Skermanella rosea: one gene and its partner. The protein of the gene in region 2 interacts with the protein of the main gene of each other region in a pairwise test. Links are inferred from orthologs where the notes say so. Each region holds a gene or a part of one and is shown on either strand. Other genes may lie near its edges. The genes, in order: rlmB and JL101_RS10530.

Region 1 (15,831 bases), 1.7 Mb from region 2 along the record:
GGGCCAGCAGGATATGCTCGCGGGTCTGCGGCATCGGGCCGTCGGCCGCCGACACCACCAGGATCGCGCCGTCCATCTGCGCGGCACCCGTGATCATGTTCTTCACGTAGTCGGCGTGGCCCGGGCAGTCGACGTGGGCATAGTGGCGGTTGGCCGTCTCGTACTCGACGTGCGCCGTCGAGATCGTGATGCCGCGGGCCTTCTCCTCCGGCGCCTTGTCGATCTGGTCGTACGCGGTGAACGTCGCACCGCCCGTCTCGGCCAGAACCTTGGTGATCGCCGCCGTCAACGAGGTCTTGCCGTGGTCGACGTGACCGATCGTGCCGATGTTGCAGTGCGGCTTGGTCCGCTCAAATTTCGCCTTCGCCATCGCTCTTTCTGTCCCCGCGGCTTTAGCCGACATCCATCCGAAGATCAAAAACCAAAACTTACCGGAGCCGGCGGCCGTCGTCGTCGAGGAATGGAGCGGGTGAAGGGAATCGAACCCTCGTCACCAGTTTGGAAGACTGGAGCTCTACCATTGAGCTACACCCGCCCGAACCATTTCCTGACGGCGCCATCGACACCGGTCTGCCGATCCCGGCCGGAGGATCCGGCCCTGATGGCAGAGATGGTGGAAGGGGCTGGATTCGAACCAGCGTACGCTATCGCGGGCAGATTTACAGTCTGCTGCCTTTAACCACTCGGCCACCCTTCCAACCGCCCCGGTCGCCCGGGACGGAGATGCGCACTATGGTAATTTCGCTCCCAATGTCAACGGCTAAAGATGGCCGAACTCAACGCTGGCGTCGTAATTCGAGCCGGGGCAAAGTCGGTTCCATCATGACCAGACGCAAGCCGCCCCGCCCCGCCCATCCCGCTTCCCAGACACCCGGCCAGCCGTCCGGCCACGCCGCCGGCCAGCCCGGCCGCCGGCACAAGCCCGGCGGCGCCCAGTCCGGCCGTCCCGGCCTGCTGTTCGGGCTCCACCCGGTCGCCGCGGCCTGGACCAACCCGGACCGGCGCTGCACCCGCCTGCTCGCGACCGAGGCGGGACTCGCGAGCCTCGCGGGCGCCCTCGACCAGGCGCGCGCCGCCGGGCTTGAGCGGCCCAAGCCGTCGGTGGTCGAGCGGACCGAGTTGGACCGCCTGCTGCCGCCGGGCGCGGTCCACCAGGGACTCGTTCTGGATGCCGCCCCCCTGCCGGAGGTCGACCTGGAGGACATCGTCCGGCAGGGCTCGATGAAGGAGAGCGACGTCATCGTCGTGCTGGACCAGGTGACCGATCCGCACAACGTGGGCGCCATCCTGCGTTCCGCGGCAGCCTTCGGGGCCAGCGCGGTGGTCCTGCCCGACCGCAACGCGCCCGAATTGACCGGCACGCTGGCGAAGAGCGCTTCGGGCGCCGCCGAAGTCGTGCCGCTGGTGCGGATCGTCAACCTCGCCCGCTCGCTGACCGAGTTGCGCGAGGCCGGCTACTGGTGCGTCGGGCTGGACGAATCGGGTGCCAGGACGCTTGCCCGGATGGACCTCAAGGGCCGCGTCGCGCTGGTGCTGGGCGCCGAGGGCAGCGGGCTTCGGCGCCTCACCATGGAGCGCTGCGACGAGATCGCCCGTTTGCCGACCGGCGGGCCGATCGGCAGCCTGAACGTGTCGAACGCCGCGGCGGTGGCGCTCTACGAACTGGCCCGGCTTCGCTGAGCCGGCATCCTACCGGGACAGGTCGATCCGGTACTTGGCGAAGCCGTCGCCGGCGTCGCCGAGCGCGCTGATCCTGCTGCCGGCGGGGATCGCCTCCTTCGCCTTCGGCGAGGAGGGGAAGGTCACCACCGCGTCGCCGCCGATCGGGCTGAGCGACCAGTTCCCCTCGGACGCCGGGTCGATGGTCCTGCGGTCGAAGATGTAGTTGACCAGCGCCGTGCGGTTCTCGTCCGGGGCCTCCAGGATGATGTTGGAACCGTCGAGGCCCGGGAATTTGCCGCCGCCCCCGGCGCGGTAATTGTTGGTCACCACGACGAACCGCCGCGACTCGTCGATCGGCCGGCCTTCGAAGGCCAGGTCCCTGATGCGGTGCGAGGCGGGCGCCACGAGCTTGCCGTCGCCGTCGTAGCGGGCCGGCTGCGACACGTCGATCCGGTAGGTCACGCCGTCGATGACATCGAAGTTGTAGCTGGGGAACGAGGGGTTCAGCAGCGGCTGCTCGCCCGCCTGCGCCGGGTCGATCCGGTTGAACGCGCCGGCCGACATCTCCAGCCACTGCCGCACCTGGGCGCCGGTCATCACGACGGCGCGCAGGGTATTGGGATAGAGATAGAGGTCGGCCGCGTTCCTGATCGCGATCCGGCCGGCCGGAATGTCGGTGTAATAGTCCGGCCCGCCGCGGCCGCCGGCCTTGAACGGCGCTCCGGCCGACAGCACCGGCAAGCCTTCGTACTCCGTGCCGGCAAGCATCCGCTTGGCGTACCAGACCTGCGCGTTGGTCACGATCTGGACGGAAGGGTCGTCCTGGACCAGGGCGAAATAGCTGTTGATCGGCGCCGTCGTCTCGCCGATCGGCTGCCGGACATAGGCCAGCGTCGCCTCGTGGTCCGCCTTCAGAGCCTCGACGATGGCGGGGTCCGACTCGACCAGCGCCACCTTCCGCTTGTCCCGGGTCTCCCAGATCGGCCTCACGGAGGAAACCGCGTCGGCGACCGACCACTTGCCGCCTTCCTCCTTCAGCGTCAGGTCGATCAGGCCCAGGTGGCTGCCCCAGAAACCCGGCATCACGACGGGGACGCCGCGGACCTTGCCCTTGGCCATGTCGGTGTCGGGCAGGCCGGCGAAATCCGGGCCGGGAAACACCTTGTGCTGGTGCCCCGTGAGGATCGCGTCGATCCCCTGGACTCCGGCGAGGTACCAGGTCGCGTTCTCCTCCCCGCCGACCCGCGGCTCCGCCGACAGCCCGCTGTGGCTGAGGGCGACCACGATGTCGGCCCCCTTGGCGCGCAGTTCGGGGACATATTTCCGGGCGGCCTCGACGATGTCGGTGGTGACGACCTTGCCCTCCAGGGCGGCCTTGTCCCAGGTGGTGATCTGCGGAGTCACGAATCCGATGACGCCGATCTTCAGGGCATGGGCCTGCCCCGACTCGTCCACCACCTGCCGCGTCAGGATCTCGTAGGGCTTGAAGTAGGGCTTGCCGTCGCCGGCCCGCTCGACATTGGCGGCCACGATCGGAAAGTTAGCGCCGGCCAGGGCGTCGCCGAGGAAATCCAGGCCGTAGTTGAACTCGTGGTTGCCGACCGTGCCGGCGTCGTACTTCAGCAGGTTCATCGCCTTGTAGACGGGATGGACGTCGCCGCGCCTCAGGCCGCGCTCGCGGGCCACGAAATCGCCGAGCGGATTGCCCTGGATCGCGTCGGCATTGTCGAGCAGCAGGCTGTTCTGGGCTTCGTCCCGGGCCTTGGCGATGAGGGTGGCGGTGCGCGCCAGCCCGACCGTGACGTCCTCCTTGTCCGAATAGTAATTGTAGGGCAGCACGTTGACATGCAGGTCGGTGGTGCCGAGCAGCCGGAGCCGGACGGTAGCGTCGGCCAGGGCGCCGGTGGCGAAGCATGTGGCGGTCAGGCATGTCGCTGCGCCGAGGGCCAGCGCGGACAGGAAGCTTCTGCGGTCCATCTCATCTCCCGGAAGGGCGGAACGCGGGGCACGGACCCCACGCATGCCCATGGGTTACCGGCACCGGACGCCGGGCGTCAACCGGTCTGCTCCCCTTTCGCGCAGGGAGAGGAAATCTTCACCGCGGGCTTGTTCAGCAAGGCCCGCGGCGCTAGTCTGCATGCCGTTCGACCCGGGGCCGGCTTAGCACAGTGGTAGTGCAGCGGTTTTGTAAACCGAAGGTCGGGGGTTCAAATCCCTCAGCCGGCACCAGTCGAACACGGCGGCCTCTCGGAGTCGCGACTGCGCTGACTCAGGCATTTCCGCCGACGATGCCAGATACGCTCCTGTTCCGGTTATCCTTGCCGGCCGCCACGACTCCCCCGTTGCTGCCGGTGGCTTCAAAGGTGCCGTTGGCGCCCAGTCCGTTCTCGCAGCGCAGGAACCAGCGTCCCTTGTTCTTTTCCATGAAGCCGTAATTACCTTTGCACCTTGTCTGGTCGGTCATCACCAGGCTGATCACGCCGTCGCGGCCATGTTCCTCGAATTCCATCGTGCCGGACATGAGTGCCGTATAGCCTTCCCAGGTGAAGGCCATGGGACGGATGCCCCGGGCGGTAGCGGTTCGCTCCGCGTCGGATCGGGGCAAAGGTTTAGAGAAATCGATCTGTTCCTTGTTCCAGACATACCTGCCGCTCCGGGCATAGATCACGCAGCGCTTGCCGGGGTTCTTACTTTCGCAGGAATACAAAGCCACGGTCTCGTCATCTCCCGAACACCTGATATCGTTGCAGAACGAGTAGCCATAGCTGCTGCCGTCCGGCGTCACTGCGAAGATTCCGGGGTTGCTCTTCTCCGACCACTCCTTGAGCGCCCTCTCCGCCCTCGGGCTCAGATCAAGCGGAGCCTCCGCGAACTGATACCCACCCCCACACCCCGAAAGCACGAGGGCCGCCAAAGACAGACCTGTCTGAAATGACTTATTTATCAATCTCATGTTTTTCTCCATTCCATGCAATGGATTACTTTAACCGTACGGTCGACCATATCCAGGTGAGCCGATAATTTCTTAGCACATACTGCGCAAAGCGAATGGCATGGTTTTCAGAGTCAGAAGACGGGCCATGCAACGGTCGGACTCGACCGCCCGCCGGCGCCCCGCGGCCGTCTGGAACCAACCCCCTGCCCGCTCGTTGATGTCCCCGGACGCGCGCAACGCCGCGCATTCCGACAACGCTCTTTCGACGAACAGCAACAGGCGCAGGGAACCCCAATGGCCGACCGCGAAACGGACCGCGATATGGGCGCGGCGCACGATGCAGCCAGCCGCCCCGATCCCGCAAAGACAGCCAGTCCCGACCCGATGGAACGCGGTCATCTTCGAGACCAGATCGACAGCGGCAAGTTCCGCGACAAGGTGGCGGCGCCCGATCCGGCGACCTCTCCGCTCGGCACCGACGACGAGGCGGCCGGCGTGCCGACTCCGGCGGCGAAGGTCCAGTACGAGAGCCCGGCCGCACCGGCCCATGCCCCGGCGAACTCCCACTCCAGGGACACGCCGCCGAGCCATCTCGGCCCGATGATCGCCGCCGGCATCGTCGTCGTCGCGTTCCTGATCGGACTGATCATGATCTTTTCGGCAGGCTGAGCGACCTTTTTCCCCACCTCCTTCCTCCCCGACGGCTCGCCGGAACCTCATAGGCGAGCCGTCCTATGCCCTTGCACCGGCCTCTACCCCGCAAGGATGATTGGAACATCGACCGGCCGGATCCCGTTCTCCTCCTGGAAGAAAATCCGGGGAAAACAATCTTATGTCAAAAAAGATACTCATCACTGGCGGAGCCGGCTTCATAGGCTCGCATCTGGCCGATGAACTCATTGCCGCCGGCCATGAAGTCCGGGTTTTGGACAATTTATCGGAGCAGGTCCACGGCAGTGGCGGCGCCCGGCCGGAATATCTCAGCCGTGACATCGAGCTGCGCGTCGGCGACGTGCGCGATCCGGCCGCGGTCAAGTCCGCGTTGCAGGGCATCGACGCCGTCTATCACTTCGCCGCCATGGTCGGCGTCGGCCAAAGCATGTACCAGGTCGACGATTATGTCGGCGTCAACGACCTCGGCACCGCGGTGCTGCTCCAGGCGCTGATCGAGCGGCCTGTCGAGCGGCTGGTGGTCGCCAGCAGCATGAGCATCTACGGCGAGGGCCTGTACCGCGACATCAGGGGCGAGATCGTCACCCCGGCCGAACGCAGCCTCTCCAGGCTCAAGGACGGCCTGTGGGAACCGCTCGGCCCGGACGGCGGCGAGATCACGCCCGTCCCGACGACGGAGGACAAGGCGCCGACGCTGTCCTCGATCTATGCGCTCAACAAATATGTGCAGGAGCGCATGTGCCTGCTGATCGGGCAGGCCTACAACATCCCCACCGTCGCGATGCGCTTCTTCAACGTGTTCGGCACGCGCCAGGCGCTGTCCAACCCCTATACGGGCGTGCTCGCGATCTTCGCCTCCCGGCTGCTCAACGGCAATCCGCCGATGATCTTCGAGGACGGGCTGCAGCGCCGGGACTTCGTCCATGTGGCCGACGTGGCGCGCGCCTGCCATCTGGCGCTGAACGCCCGGGACGCCGCGGGGCATGTCTTCAACGTCGGCAGCGGCGAGAGCTACAGCGTGGTCGAGGTGGCGGAGCAGCTCGCCGCCTCCCTCGGCAAGTCGCGCATCGCGCCGACGCTGACCAAGAAGTTCCGCGTCGGCGACATCCGGCACTGCTTCGCCGACATCGGCAAGGCGCAGCGGCTCCTGGGCTACCGGCCGGAGACGTCGCTGGCCGACGGCATGATCGAGCTGGCCGCCTGGCTCGACGGCCAGATCGCGGTGGACCGGGTCGACCAGGCGAGCCGCGAACTGGCTGCAAGGGGTCTGGCCGTATGATGGGCGACCGGGACACCCCCAGGACTCCGCCCGCGGCCATGCCAGGCTTCACCGAGACCTTCAGACCCGACGACCGCGACCGTGCCGAGCAGGCCGTGGCGACGCTGAAGCGGCTGGGCGTCCGCCGCCTGCGCGTCCGGGCCGATTCCGGCGGCTGGCACGGCTGGCTGCTCCCGCGCCTCGCGTCGGAGTTCGATTTGCTGCCGGTCCTCGCCCTCGGCGAGGCCGATGCGCCCGATCCCGTCGGGACGCTCCTCCCGGCCTTGCCCGTCCTGGAGTGGGTCGAGATCGCCGCCGCACCGGGCCGGATCGCGGCGGTCGCCGGAGCGGCCGCCGCGATCCGGCAGGCCGGCCGCAAGGTCGTGCTGAGCGGACTTGATCCGGCGGCCCTGGAGCTCCTCGCCCAGCGGGGCGGTCTCGACGACATCGACGCCGTCGGCATCGGGGCGTTCCCCGGCACCGGCGACATGTCCTGGCCGGGCTGGGAAGCGGTCGTCGAAGAGTACGCCCAGGCGATGGCCGGGGCCGGCCGGGTTCCCGCCCTGTGGATCACCGGCACGGGCTTCTCCACCTGGCGCCACGACGAGCGCGGCCAGATCAGGGCCTTCCTCGCGGCGGCCGAGGCTCCGGCCGACCGGGTCTACTGGTCGTCGCTCCAGGACTTGGCCCCGGACGAGGCCAGCGCTCAGGGCTTCCATGCGGACGAGCGGGATTACGCGCTGGGCGTGCTCCGGGCCGACGGCTCGCCGAAGCTTCTCGGCCGGCTGCTGGAGCAGGGCGGCATCGCGGCGGTCCGCTCGGTCGACCGGCTGGGCCGCCCCGGATCGCCCCGCCCGGCGTCGGGCAGCACGGGCAAGCCCGTGGTCATCACCGGCGGGGCCGGTTTCATCGGGACCAACCTGGCCGACCGCCTGGTCCGCGAGGGCCACCGGGTCATCGTCTACGACAATCTGTCGCGCCCCGGCGTCGAACAGAACATCGAATGGTTGAAATCGACCCACGGCAGCGCGATTACCTTCGAACTGGCCGACATCCGCGACCCCCATGTGCTCCGCGAGGCGGTCGCCCAGGCCGGCAAGATGTTCCACTTCGCGGCCCAGGTCGCCGTGACCACCAGCCTCGTGGACCCGATCACCGATTTCGAGATCAACGCCCGCGGCACGGTCAACCTGCTGGAGGCGATGCGGGCCCAGGCGGAGCCGCCGCCCCTGGTGTTCACCTCGACCAACAAGGTGTACGGCAAGCTGGCCGACCTGGAACTGCGGCTCGAGGGCGAGCGCTACGCCCCGTCCGACGCGGAGATCCGCGCCCGCGGCATCGACGAGTCGCGCCCGCTGGACTTCTACAGCCCCTACGGCGCGTCGAAGGGCAGCGCCGACCAGTATGTGCTGGACTATTCCCGCACCTACGACCTGCCGACCGCGGTCTTCCGCATGAGCTGCATCTACGGCCCCCACCAGTTCGGCACCGAGGACCAGGGCTGGGTCGCCCATTTCCTGATCCGCGCCCTGGACGGCGAACCGATCACCCTGTACGGCGACGGCCGGCAGGTCCGCGACGTCCTGTTCGTCGAGGATCTGGTCGATGCCTTCCTCGCGGCGCAGGAGCATATGCCGGCGATCCGGGGGCAGGCCTTCAACATCGGCGGCGGTCCCGACAACGCCACCAGCCTGGTCGAGCTTCTGGAGCGGATCGGATCGACCACCGGCCGCCGTCCCGAGATCGGCTTCGGCCCCTGGCGGCCGGGCGACCAACTCTATTACGTCTCCGACACGGCCAAGTTCAACGCCGCGACGGGATGGCAGCCGCGGGTCGGGATCGCCGAGGGCATCGCGCGCCTGTCCGGATGGCTGACCGAGAACCGGATCGCGGCTGCCGAGGCGCCCGTCCTGCGGAGGGTGGCATCATGAAGTTCGCCCTGATCAACCCGAACTGGAACTTCGACGGCAGCATCTATTTCGGCTGCCGCGAACCGCACCTGCCGCTGGAGTACGGCTACTCCAAGGCGCTGATCGAGCGCGCCGGCCACGAGGCGGTGATCATCGACGGCCAACTCATGGACCTGGACCTGGACGGGATCCGCGCCAGGGTGGCCGACTACGCGCCCGATTTCACCGTGGTGACGACCGCCCCCAGCTACCTGTTCTGGCGCTGCGCCCCGCCGGAACTGCGGGTCCCGCAGGAGGTCCTGAAGGCGGTCGGCGACGTCGGCGGCACCCTGGTGGCTGTCGGGCCGCACGGCTCGACCACGCCGCGGGCGGCCTATGCCAAGCTGGGCGTCGACGTGGTCGTGATGGGCGAGTGCGAGGAACTGCTCCCCCGCCTCGCCGACGAGCCGTGGGACGCGATCCCGTCGATCTGCTTCGGGCCGCGCGACAACCCCAAGGTCAACGGTGGCCCTTTCGCCTCGCGCTTCACAGACCTGCCTGCGCTGTCCTGGCCCGACGAGTGGGTCGCCCGGCACCATCACCACCATCATCGTTTCGACATCGATCCGAACGGTCCCCGGCCCGGTCCGGGAGCGGAGATGGAGACCTCGCGCGGGTGCCCCTATCGCTGCTCCTTCTGCGCGAAGGAGAATTTCCGCGACAAGTACCGCAAGCGCCCGCTCCCGGTGATCCTGGAGGAGCTGGACCGGCTGATCGCGCAGGGCGTCGAGTACGTCTACTTCATCGACGAGATCTTCCTGCCCAACGCCGAGCTGCTGGAAGCCTTGGCCGAGCGCAGGATCAAGTTCGGCGTCCAGACCCGGATCGACCTGTGGAAGGAACCGATGCTGGAACTGCTCGGCCGGGCCGGCTGCGTCTCGATCGAGGCGGGCGTCGAGAGCCTGACGCCAGAGGGACGCCAGGCGCTGGACAAGAACTGCCGCATGTCGACCGACGAGCTGACCGACCGGCTGATCTTCGCCAAGCGGCATGTCGCCTTCGTCCAGGCCAACCTGATCGAGGCCGGCACCGACGACCAGGCGATGGTCGATGCGTGGCGGAAACGGCTGCTTGAGCACGGCGTCTGGGCCAACGAGCCCGTGCCGCTGTTCCCCTATCCCGGCTCGCCGGACTACCGGAAGCTCTGGGGCCTGCCGGACGACCAGGCGTGGGAACGGGCCCTCGACCACTACCTGACCCACCACGTCGACTTCAGCGACATCCAGGACCAGCGGCCGCTGCCGCTGCGTGAACTGGAGATGGCCGCCCCGGACGGGCGCTGACCATGGTTGCCGCGTCGGGCTCTCCGCGCCGGGTGCTGATGACGGCCGACGCGGTCGGCGGAGTCTGGGACTATGCCCTGGAACTGGCCGGCGGTCTGGCGCGGCGCGGCGTCCGCGTCACCCTGGCGGCCATGGGACCGGCGCCCTCGCCGGCGCAGCGGGCCCGGGCGATCGCGATCCCCGGGCTGGGCCTGCACCACGGCGAGTTCAAGCTGGAATGGATGGAACGGCCGGAGGGCGACCTGACCGCCGCCGGCGACTGGCTGCTCGACTTGGCGGAGCAGGTGGCGCCCGATCTGGTCCATCTCAACGGCTATGCCCATGCGGCGCTGCCCTGGGGACGGCCGGTCGTCGCGGTCGCCCATTCCTGCGTGCTGTCCTGGTGGCAGGCCGTCCACGGATGCCCGGCACCCGCCGACTGGCGGCCCTATGCCGACCGGGTCGCCGCCGGGCTGGCGGCGGCGGACCGGGTGGTGGCCCCGACTCGGGCCATGCTTGACGCGCTGGAAACCCACTACGGCCCGGTTCCGCACGGGCGGGTGGTCTGGAACGGGCGGGACGGCGGCGTGTGGCAACCGCGGCCGGACCGGGAGCCCACCGTCATCAGCGTCGGGCGGATCTGGGACGAGGCCAAGAACATCCGCGCCCTCGACGGAGTCGCCGCGGAACTGGACTGGCCGGTGGTCGTCGCCGGCTCCCGGCAGCGCCCGGACGGGCAGAGTCCGGAAGGCGATGTCCTGCCGGCGAACCTGCGGCTCCTGGGCCATCTCCGCCCCGACGAACTCGCCGACTGGTACGGGCGGGCGGCCGTCTTCGCCCTGCCGGCCCGGTACGAGCCGTTCGGCCTGTCCATCCTGGAGGCCGCGCTGTCCGGCTGCGCCCTGGTGCTGGGCGACGTGCCGAGCCTGCGCGAGCTGTGGACCGGCGCCGCGGTGTTCGTCCCCCCGGACGACCCGGCCGCCCTGGCCCGCGAACTGCGGCGGATGGCCGCCGATCCCCCGCACCTGCGGGCGCTCGCCATCGCGGCGCGCCAGCGCGCACGCAGCTATGGCACGGAACGCATGGTCGCGCGTTATCTCGACGTCTATGCCGACCTTCTGGACGCGCCGCGTTCGATCCCGCTTCACCGCGAAAGCGCCGCCGTTCCGCTGGAACGCTGACCTTGACGCCGATCTTCAAGCCAAGCGGAGACCCATGCGCTTCGTCTATTTCACCCACTCGCTGGTATCCGACTGGAATCACGGCAATGCCCATTTCCTGCGCGGCGTGATCCGGGAGCTGACCGCCCGAGGCCATCAGGTCCAGGTGTTCGAGCCGCGCAACGGCTGGAGCCTGCAGAACCTGATCGCGGACCAGGGAGCCGAGGCGGTCGCCCGCTTCGCCGCCGTCTTCCCCGGCTTCGGCTCCACCAGCTACGATCCGGCCACCCTGGACCTGGACCGCGCGCTCGACGGCGCCGACGTCGTGATCGTCCACGAATGGAACGACCATGACCTGGTGGCGGACATCGGCCGCAAGCGCGCGGCCGGCGGGCGCTTCCAGCTGCTGTTCCACGATACCCACCATCGTTCCGTCACCGATCCGAAGGCGATGGCGGCCTATGACCTGACGGCGTACGACGGCGTCCTGGCCTATGGCGCCGTGATCCGGGAGATCTATCTGAAAATGGGCTGGGGCCGGCGCGCCTGGACTTGGCACGAGGCGGCGGACACCGCCCTGTTCCGCCCGCTGCCCGGCCGCCCCCGCGAGGGGGACCTGGTGTGGATCGGGAACTGGGGCGACGGCGAGCGCTCGGTCGAGCTGGGCGAGTTCCTGCTGCTGCCGATCCGGCAGCTCAAGCTGAAGGCGCGCATCCACGGCGTGCGCTACCCGGCCGACGCCAAGGCGGCCATAGCGCTGGCCGGGGCCGAGTACGCCGGCTACCTGCCCAACCACGAGGCTCCCGAGGCCTTCGCCCGGTTCCCGGTGACGGTCCACGTGCCGCGCCGGCCCTATGTCGAGACCCTTCGCGGCATCCCGACCATCCGCCCCTTCGAGGCCCTGGCCTGCGGCATCCCGCTGGTCTGCTCACCCTGGGACGACGCCGAGGGACTGTTCCGCCCCGGCAGCGACTACCTGATAGCCCGTGACGGTACCGAAATGACCAAGCACCTCCGAGACATCCTCAACGATCTGGACCTTTCGGCCTCGCTCGCGCGGAGCGGCTACGAGACGATCCAGTCCCGTCACACCTGCGGCCACCGGGTCGACGAGCTGCTGGAGATCTGCCGCGGCCTGAAGCAGGAAAGACCCCTGCTGCAGGAGGCCCGCTGATGGCCGGCCTTAACATCTCCTTCTACGGGTCCAGCCTGGTCTCGGCCTACTGGAACGGTGCCGCGACCTATTACCGGGGCATCATCCGGGCCCTGGCGGCGCGCGGCCACCGCGTGACCTTCTACGAGCCGGACGCTTATGAGCGCCAGCAGCACCGCGACATCCCCGATCCCGACTGGGCGCGGGTGGTGGTCTATCCCAACGACGAGGACAGCGCCCGGCGGGCGCTGGAGCAGGGGCGCAACGCCGACGTGATCGTCAAGGCCAGCGGCGTCGGCGTGTTCGACAGCCTGCTGGAGGCCGGCGTGCTCGAGGTGCGGCGCCCGGACGCGACGGCGATCTTCTGGGACGTGGATGCGCCGGCGACGCTGGCGTCCATGCGGGAGAACCCCGGCGACACCCTGCGCCCCCTCGTCCCCCGCTACGACATGGTCCTGACCTACGGCGGCGGCGATCCGGTGATCCGGGCCTATCGCGAGTTCGGGGCGCGGGAATGCGTGCCGATCTACAACGCCCTGGACCCCGACACCCACCACCCGGTGCCGGCCGATCCGCGGTTCGCCGCCGACCTGGGCTTCATGGCGAACCGCCTGCCCGACCGGGAGGCGCGGGTCGAGGAGTTCTTCCTGAACGCCGCGGCGAAGCTGCCCGGCCGCCGGTTCCTGCTGGGCGGCAACGGCTGGGGCGACAAGCCGATGCCCGGCAACGTCAACTATATCGGCCACGTCTATACCGCCGACCACAACGCCGTGAACTGCTCGGCGCTGGCCGTGCTGAACGTCGCCCGCGACAGCATGGCCGCCGTCGGCTTCTCGCCGGCGACCCGCGTCTTCGAGGCGGCGGGAGCCGGCGCCTGCGTGATCACCGACGCCTGGGAAGGGATCGAGCAGTTCCTGATCCCCGGCGAGGAGATCCTGGTGGCGCGCGACGGCGCCGAGGTCGCGGCCCATGTCGACGCGCTGACGCCCGAACGGTCCCGCGCCATCGGGGAGGCGGCCCGGCGCCGCATGCTCGACGCCCACACCTACGCCCACCGCGCCGGGGAGGTCGAATCCCTGCTGATGAACGGCGCCCATGCCGGGCGGGTCCCGGCATGAACGGCATCGTCACCGGGCGGATGACCGAACGCGCGGCCGGCCTGTCGATCGTCGTCCTCGGCCTCAGCATCACGTCGTCCTGGGGCAACGGCCACGCGACCACGTACCGGGCGCTGGTCAAGGCCCTGGCCGACCGCGGCCACGACGTGCTGTTCCTGGAAGCCGACCGCCCCTGGTACGCCGCCCACCGCGACCTGGCGGAGCCGCCCTTCTGCCGGACCGCGCTCTACCGGGACCTGGAGGACCTTCGCGACCGGTTCACCCGGGAGGTCCGCGACGCCGACCTGGTGATCGTCGGATCCTTCGTTCCGGACGGCGTCGAGGTCGGAGGCTGGGCGATCCGGACCGCGCGCGGCGTCACCGCCTTCTACGACATCGACACCCCGGTGACGCTGGCCAAGCTGGAACGAGGCGACGTCGAATATCTGAGCCCCGACCTGATCCCGCGCTACGACATCTACCTGTCCTTCACCGGCGGGCCGACCCTCGGGCGGCTGGAACGGCAGTTCGGCTCGCCGATGGCCCGGGCGCTCTACTGCTCGGTCGATCCGGAGCGATACTATCCGGAGTCGGGAGCGGGCGGCGCGCGCTGGGACCTGGGGTATCTCGGCACCTACAGCCCGGACCGCCAGCCGAGCGTGGACCGGCTGCTGGTCGAGCCGGCCCGGACCTGGGCGGAAGGGAGCTTCGTGGTCGCCGGGCCGCAGTATCCTGAAACCATAGACTGGCCCGGCAACGTCGAGCGGGTCGACCACCTGCCGCCGGACCAGCATCGCGCCTTCTACAACGCCCAGCGGTTCACGCTCAACGTGACGCGGGCCGACATGATCGCGGCCGGATGGTCGCCCAGCGTCCGGCTGTTCGAGGCGGCGGCGTGCGGGACGCCGATCATCAGCGACTGGTGGCCGGGCCTGGACGGCCTGTTCGAGCCGGGGACGGAGATCATCATCGCGGCGGATGCCGGGACCGTGCTCGAAACCCTGCGGTCGATGTCCGATGATCATCGGCAGGCGATCGGCGAGCGGGCGCGGTCGCGGATCCTCGCCAACCACACCGCGGCTCACCGTGCGGCCGAGCTGGAAATGTTCGTCGCGGAAGCGCGGGCCGCCGTTTCCACCGCGTGATGGATCGGGGAAATGCCGGCCGCGGACATCTTGTCGCGGCCGGTACCGCTTCCCCAGGATGGGCAGCCCGCATAGCCGGGCTGCCATGCTCCGTCAAAGACGTATCCCGATAATGACGTGCCACCGGTGCGAGTTGAATCTGTTTCTATATGCCGGAAATTTTAGGTAAAGTGGAAATGTATTCGAGCAGCCGCAATTTCGAGAAAAATGATGGAATCCAAAGTTGAGCATGACGGCACCCGCCTTCGCAACTACCGGATGATGAAGAACATCACGTTGACGAAAGCCGCCGGCATGTGCGGCGTATCGAAAAGCGAGTTGTCCAAGCTTGAATCCGGGGCGCGGCCGATCCGGCCGGACCATGTGATCAAGCTGGCCGGGGTCTACGGGATCACGCCCCTCGACCTGCTGACCCCGGACAGCAAGCTGCGCGCCTTCATCGAGCACGCTATCGACGCGCCGGTCCAGCAGAACGAGATTCCGCTGTTCGAAGGCCGGGCGCTCTCTTCCCGGCAGAAGGACGCGGTACCGTCCGGCAAGGTCCCCTGCCCGATCCAGCTGGTCGACGTGCCGGGCGCCTATGCCGTCAGCATCAGCGACATGGCGAACGCCCCGGCACTGCTGCCCGGCGTGATCCTGCACGTCCATCCGCAGCGTCCGGTCGTCATCAATGACCTGGTCGTCAACCGCGTGACCTGGTCCCCGCTGGTGTTCTTCCTGCGGCAGTCCGACGACGGGGACCTTTACGGCCTGACGCTGTCCAAGAAGCGCGTCGACCTGGACCGCGACGCGATCGACCTGCTCCACAAGGTGGCGGGAGTCTGGATGATCAACGGCGCGCGCGAGTGAACGGACACGCGCGAGTCGCTCCCTTTTCCTGAGCCGCAACCCCACGACGCCGCCCGAAAGGGGCGCACCGGTCGCCGATCCGCCCCGTCCCGCGCCGCAGGACGGACATTCCGGTTCGGACAGCCGGTCGGATTCCGCATAGCGCTGCCACCAAATAGGCATTCAAGCGGCTCTGACTTAAGTCGTATGATTACGTCCTGTTCATGAACATTTCCGGATCGGAACATCATCCGACGGCATCCGATAGCATTGATATCTAACCATTTTTCATCTTTCCGAGTGGCCAAATAAGAAAATACACCGGATTTTCTTTTTGCTATGACTGCGTAGCAAGCAGTTGGGGGCAGACGATGAAAATGGTTTTGGATGGCGCGGATGGTCATCGCCAATCGGTTCTTGCCCTGATCAGGACCAAGAGCACACTAAAGGCGGCCAGCATCGCCTGTGGCAGAAACCACGGCTACTTCCATCAGTATCTGTTCCAAAGCAAGCCGCGCTTCCTTCCGGAAGACGTGCGTATCAAGTTGGCGCAGTACCTGGGAATAGGTGAAAGCCGGCTGCGTGAACCGGAATTGCTTGTTTCGGCGGATATGCCGGTTTCCGCCTCTGCCGAAACGCGACCCAGGCTGATGGTTTACGGACGGGCATCCGATCTGGAGATCGACATGACCTCGCCGGTCGCCGAGGCC
Region 2 (3,517 bases):
TTCCGTATGACCCTTCTGCCGCCCGAAGCCCTTGGCCTCGGTGACGGTAATGCCCTTGATGCCGACCTCGTGAAGGGCTTCCTTCACTTCGTCGAGCTTGAACGGCTTAATGATGGCTTCGATTTTTTTCATGATGCTGATCAACGACTCCCCGTGGATGGCGGCGCGCCACCGAGCGGTGCTCATCATCCCGTAAAGCACGGGGCATGCCAACGCCCGATTGCCTTGCCGGAGCAAGCGGGGCGGTCTTTCTGCAGCAGCGCCTGCCGCCGCAGCCGGCACGGATCTGATGAGCTGGTGTGCACATTGCCTAAACAGTGTGCAGATCGACACGTCACGCCGCCGCGTGGCACTTCGGCCGTCCGAGGTCGATTTCGTCCCTTGACGGGGCTCCGGCGATTTGGCATAGACACGGCCCCAACGGTGGCGGCGGTAGCTCAGTTGGTAGAGCCCTCGGTTGTGGTCCGAGTGGTCGTGGGTTCGAGTCCCATCCGTCGCCCCATCCCATTCCGGGAAATTCCCTTCCGAATAGAGCGAAGTCGGCGCATCCTGCGGCCCCCTTGGGGAGCGCGGGCTGTTATGCTTTGCCCCATGCCGTTCTGCCGGCATGCAGCCGGCCGACATGGCCGAGTTCCAACCGGGAGTTCTCCGATGGCAGCACAGAACGCTTTGCTGACGGTCGCCGAGATGTATCGTGCGGACGCGCTCACGATCGAGGGCGGCGTTTCCGGCGAAACCCTGATGGAGGCGGCCGGGGCCGCCGTCGCCCGGGTCGTTTCGGCCCGCCGGCCACCCGGTACCGTGGCCGTGCTCTGCGGGCCCGGCAACAACGGCGGCGACGGTTTCGTCGTCGCCCGTCTGCTTGCGGGGCAGGGATGGTCGGTGCGGGTCGGGCTGCTCGGCAGCCGCGAGGCTCTGCGGGGCGACGCCGCGGTCATGGCCGGGCGCTGGAACGGGCCGGTGGCGTTCCTCGCGCCCGAACTGCTCGACGGGGCCGATGTCGCGGTGGACGCCCTGTTCGGGGCCGGCCTGTCCAAGCCGCTGGAGGGCATGGCGCGGGCCGTGGTGGAGGATCTGGCCGCCCGCGCCGTTCCGACGGTGGCGGTGGACATCCCCAGCGGCATCCACGGCGATACGGGCGCCGTGCTCGGCGCCGCGGCGCCGGCTTGCGTGACGGTCACCTTTTTCCGGAAGAAGCCCGGGCATCTGTTGCTGCCCGGTCGCGTCCTGTGCGGCGACTTGGTGGTGGCCGACATCGGGATTCCCGACCGGGTGCTGGACGGGATCGCGCCGAGGCTCGCCGAGAACGGGCCGGCATCCTGGTTTTCGGGGTTTCCCTGGCCGAGGCTCGACGGTCACAAGTTCGACCGGGGCCACGCCGTGGTGTTCGGGGGCGCCCGGATGACCGGTGCCGCCCGCCTGGCTGCCCGGGCGGCGCGGCGAGTCGGCGCGGGACTGGTCAGCATCGCCTGCGACCCGGGGACCTTCCCGATCTATGCCGCATCCGACCCCGGCACCATCGTGTCCCCGCTCGACGACTCGGGGAGTTTCGATGACCTGATGTCCGATCCGCGCCGCAATGCCGTGCTGGTCGGGCCGGGAGCGGGGACCGGGACGGAGACCTGCGGCCATGTGCTGGGCGCGCTCCGGGCCGGCAAGGCGATGGTGATCGACGCGGACGGCTTGACCGCCTTCGCCGACCATTCGACCGACCTGTACCGCGCCCTCAGCGACCGCTGCCTGTTGACGCCCCATGCCGGGGAGTTCAAGCGCCTGTTCGGCATCGAGGGAGACAAACTGTCGCAAGCCCGCCGGGCGGCGGCCCGGGCGGGTGCCGTCGTGCTGCTGAAGGGGCCCGATACCGTGATCTCCGCGCCGGACGACCGGGCGGTGATCAACGCCAACGCGCCGCCCGAGCTGGCGACGGCCGGGGCCGGCGATGTGCTGGCCGGGCTGGCCGTCGGCCTGATGGCCCAGGGGATGCCGGCCTTCGAGGCCGGCGCCGCGGCGGCCTGGTTGCATGGGGAGGCGGCCCGCGCCGTCGGCCCCGGGCTGATCGCGGAGGACCTGTCGGAAGCGCTTCCCGCCGTGCTGCGCCGCCTGCGCGGGGACTCGTGAAGCTTCCGTGAAGTATGGCCGCCGCGGCGGCTTTGCCCTTGATCGGCCGGCCGCGAGTCCACCAAGATCGCGGACATGACCCAGCTCCCGACGCCCCTCGAAGAGCAGCCGTCCCCCTCGCTGTTCGACCGTACCCTGGAGAACCTGCGCTCCGCCTGGCGCGACATCGCGGCCTTCTCGCGCGAGGCGGTCGGCGCGACGCCGCGGCCCCACCTGCCGCGCGAGGATGCGGACCGGCTCCGCGTCCAGATGCAGGCCTGCCTGGCGGGGCGGGGCGGCGAGGTCTCGGCCCGCGCCCGGGCGGCCGAACTGGGCCGCACCTATCTGAGCCTCGACTCGACGGGGCGGCGTAACTTCCTGACGATCCTGTCGCGCGACTTCGACGTGGACCGGGCCACGGTCGACCAGGCGGTCGACGCCTTCCACAAGGCGCCGGACCCCGTGCTGCGCGGCAAGGCGGAGCGTAAGCTCCGCGAAGCCCTCGAGCCGGGGCGGATGCGGTTGCTGACACAGTTCAACGGCCTGCCGGAGGGGGTGAAGTTCCTCGTGGACATGCGCGCCCAGCTCCTGGAATGGGCTTCGGACGATCCGCTGATGGCCGCCCTGGAGGCCGACCTCAAGACGCTGCTGAAGAACTGGTTCGATGTCGGCTTCCTGGAACTGCGGCGAATCACCTGGGACAGTCCGGCCGCGCTGCTGGAGAAGCTGATCGCCTACGAGGCGGTGCACGCCATCCGGGGATGGCAGGACCTGAAGGACCGTCTCGACTCGGATCGCCGCTGCTTCGCCTTCTTCCATCCCCGCATGCCCGACGAGCCGCTGATCTTCGTCGAGGTCGCGCTGGTCAGCGGCATGTCGGGCAATGTCCAGACGCTTCTGGACGAGGCGGCGCCGGTCCAGGACCCGCAGACGGCGGATACCGCGATCTTCTATTCGATCTCTAACGCCCAGAAGGGATTGGCGGGGATCAGCTTCGGCAACTTCCTGATCAAGCGGGTCGTCGACAGCCTGACCGCCGAGTTCCCCAAGCTGAAGTATTTCGCGACCCTGTCGCCGATCCCCGGCTTCCGGCGCTGGCTCGATGCCGAGATGGCCGCGGCGGAGGCGACCGACGACGGCGATATCCTGACGACGTCGGAACGGGCCCGGGTCGCCGACCTCTTCACGGATACCGAGATCCTGCCCGCGGAGAAGGCCGCCAGTCTTGCCGCGGTGCTGGATCGTCCCGGATGGCACCGCGACGAGGCGATCGTGAAAGTGGTGAAGCCGATCCTGATGCGTCTGTGCGCCACTTACCTGATCGAGGCGAAGGCGGGCCGGCGGGCGCGGGACCCGGTCGCCCACTTCCACCTGTCGAACGGCGCCCGCATGGAGCGGCTGAACTGGCTTGGCGACACGT

The links.
Region 1: the proteins of JL101_RS10530 (region 2) and rlmB interact in binary tests that used the Escherichia coli proteins (3 or more experiments, as listed by UniProt). The link is inferred for Skermanella rosea from one-to-one orthologs.

What each region holds. Positions count from the first base shown.
Region 1 is NZ_CP086111.1:4,021,528-4,037,358, forward strand. The notes cover bases 1-2,751. They hold rlmB (23S rRNA (guanosine(2251)-2'-O)-methyltransferase RlmB), read left to right. Parts: upstream 1-822; coding sequence 823-1,680; downstream 1,681-2,751. Other genes in these bases: tuf (elongation factor Tu), read right to left, coding at 1-370; JL101_RS18745 (bifunctional 2',3'-cyclic-nucleotide 2'-phosphodiesterase/3'-nucleotidase), read right to left, coding at 1,690-2,751. Also shown: more of JL101_RS18745, read right to left, coding at 2,752-3,639; JL101_RS18755 (hypothetical protein), read right to left, coding at 3,932-4,615; JL101_RS18760 (hypothetical protein), read left to right, coding at 4,892-5,266; JL101_RS18765 (NAD-dependent epimerase/dehydratase family protein), read left to right, coding at 5,430-6,548; JL101_RS18770 (SDR family NAD(P)-dependent oxidoreductase), read left to right, coding at 6,587-8,458; JL101_RS18775 (TIGR04295 family B12-binding domain-containing radical SAM protein), read left to right, coding at 8,455-9,759; JL101_RS18780 (glycosyltransferase family 4 protein), read left to right, coding at 9,762-10,919; JL101_RS18785 (CgeB family protein), read left to right, coding at 10,954-12,072; JL101_RS18790 (CgeB family protein), read left to right, coding at 12,072-13,169; JL101_RS18795 (CgeB family protein), read left to right, coding at 13,166-14,293; JL101_RS18800 (helix-turn-helix domain-containing protein), read left to right, coding at 14,501-15,142; JL101_RS18805 (S24 family peptidase), read left to right, coding at 15,493-15,831. UniProt on the Escherichia coli protein: Specifically methylates the ribose of guanosine 2251 in 23S rRNA.
Region 2 is NZ_CP086111.1:2,309,874-2,313,390, forward strand. The notes cover bases 1-2,884. They hold JL101_RS10530 (NAD(P)H-hydrate dehydratase), read left to right. Parts: upstream 1-651; coding sequence 652-2,118; downstream 2,119-2,884. Other genes in these bases: JL101_RS10520 (P-II family nitrogen regulator), read right to left, coding at 1-144; JL101_RS10535 (malonyl-CoA decarboxylase), read left to right, coding at 2,194-2,884. In the rest of the region: more of JL101_RS10535, read left to right, coding at 2,885-3,517. UniProt on the Escherichia coli protein: Bifunctional enzyme that catalyzes the epimerization of the S- and R-forms of NAD(P)HX and the dehydration of the S-form of NAD(P)HX at the expense of ADP, which is converted to AMP.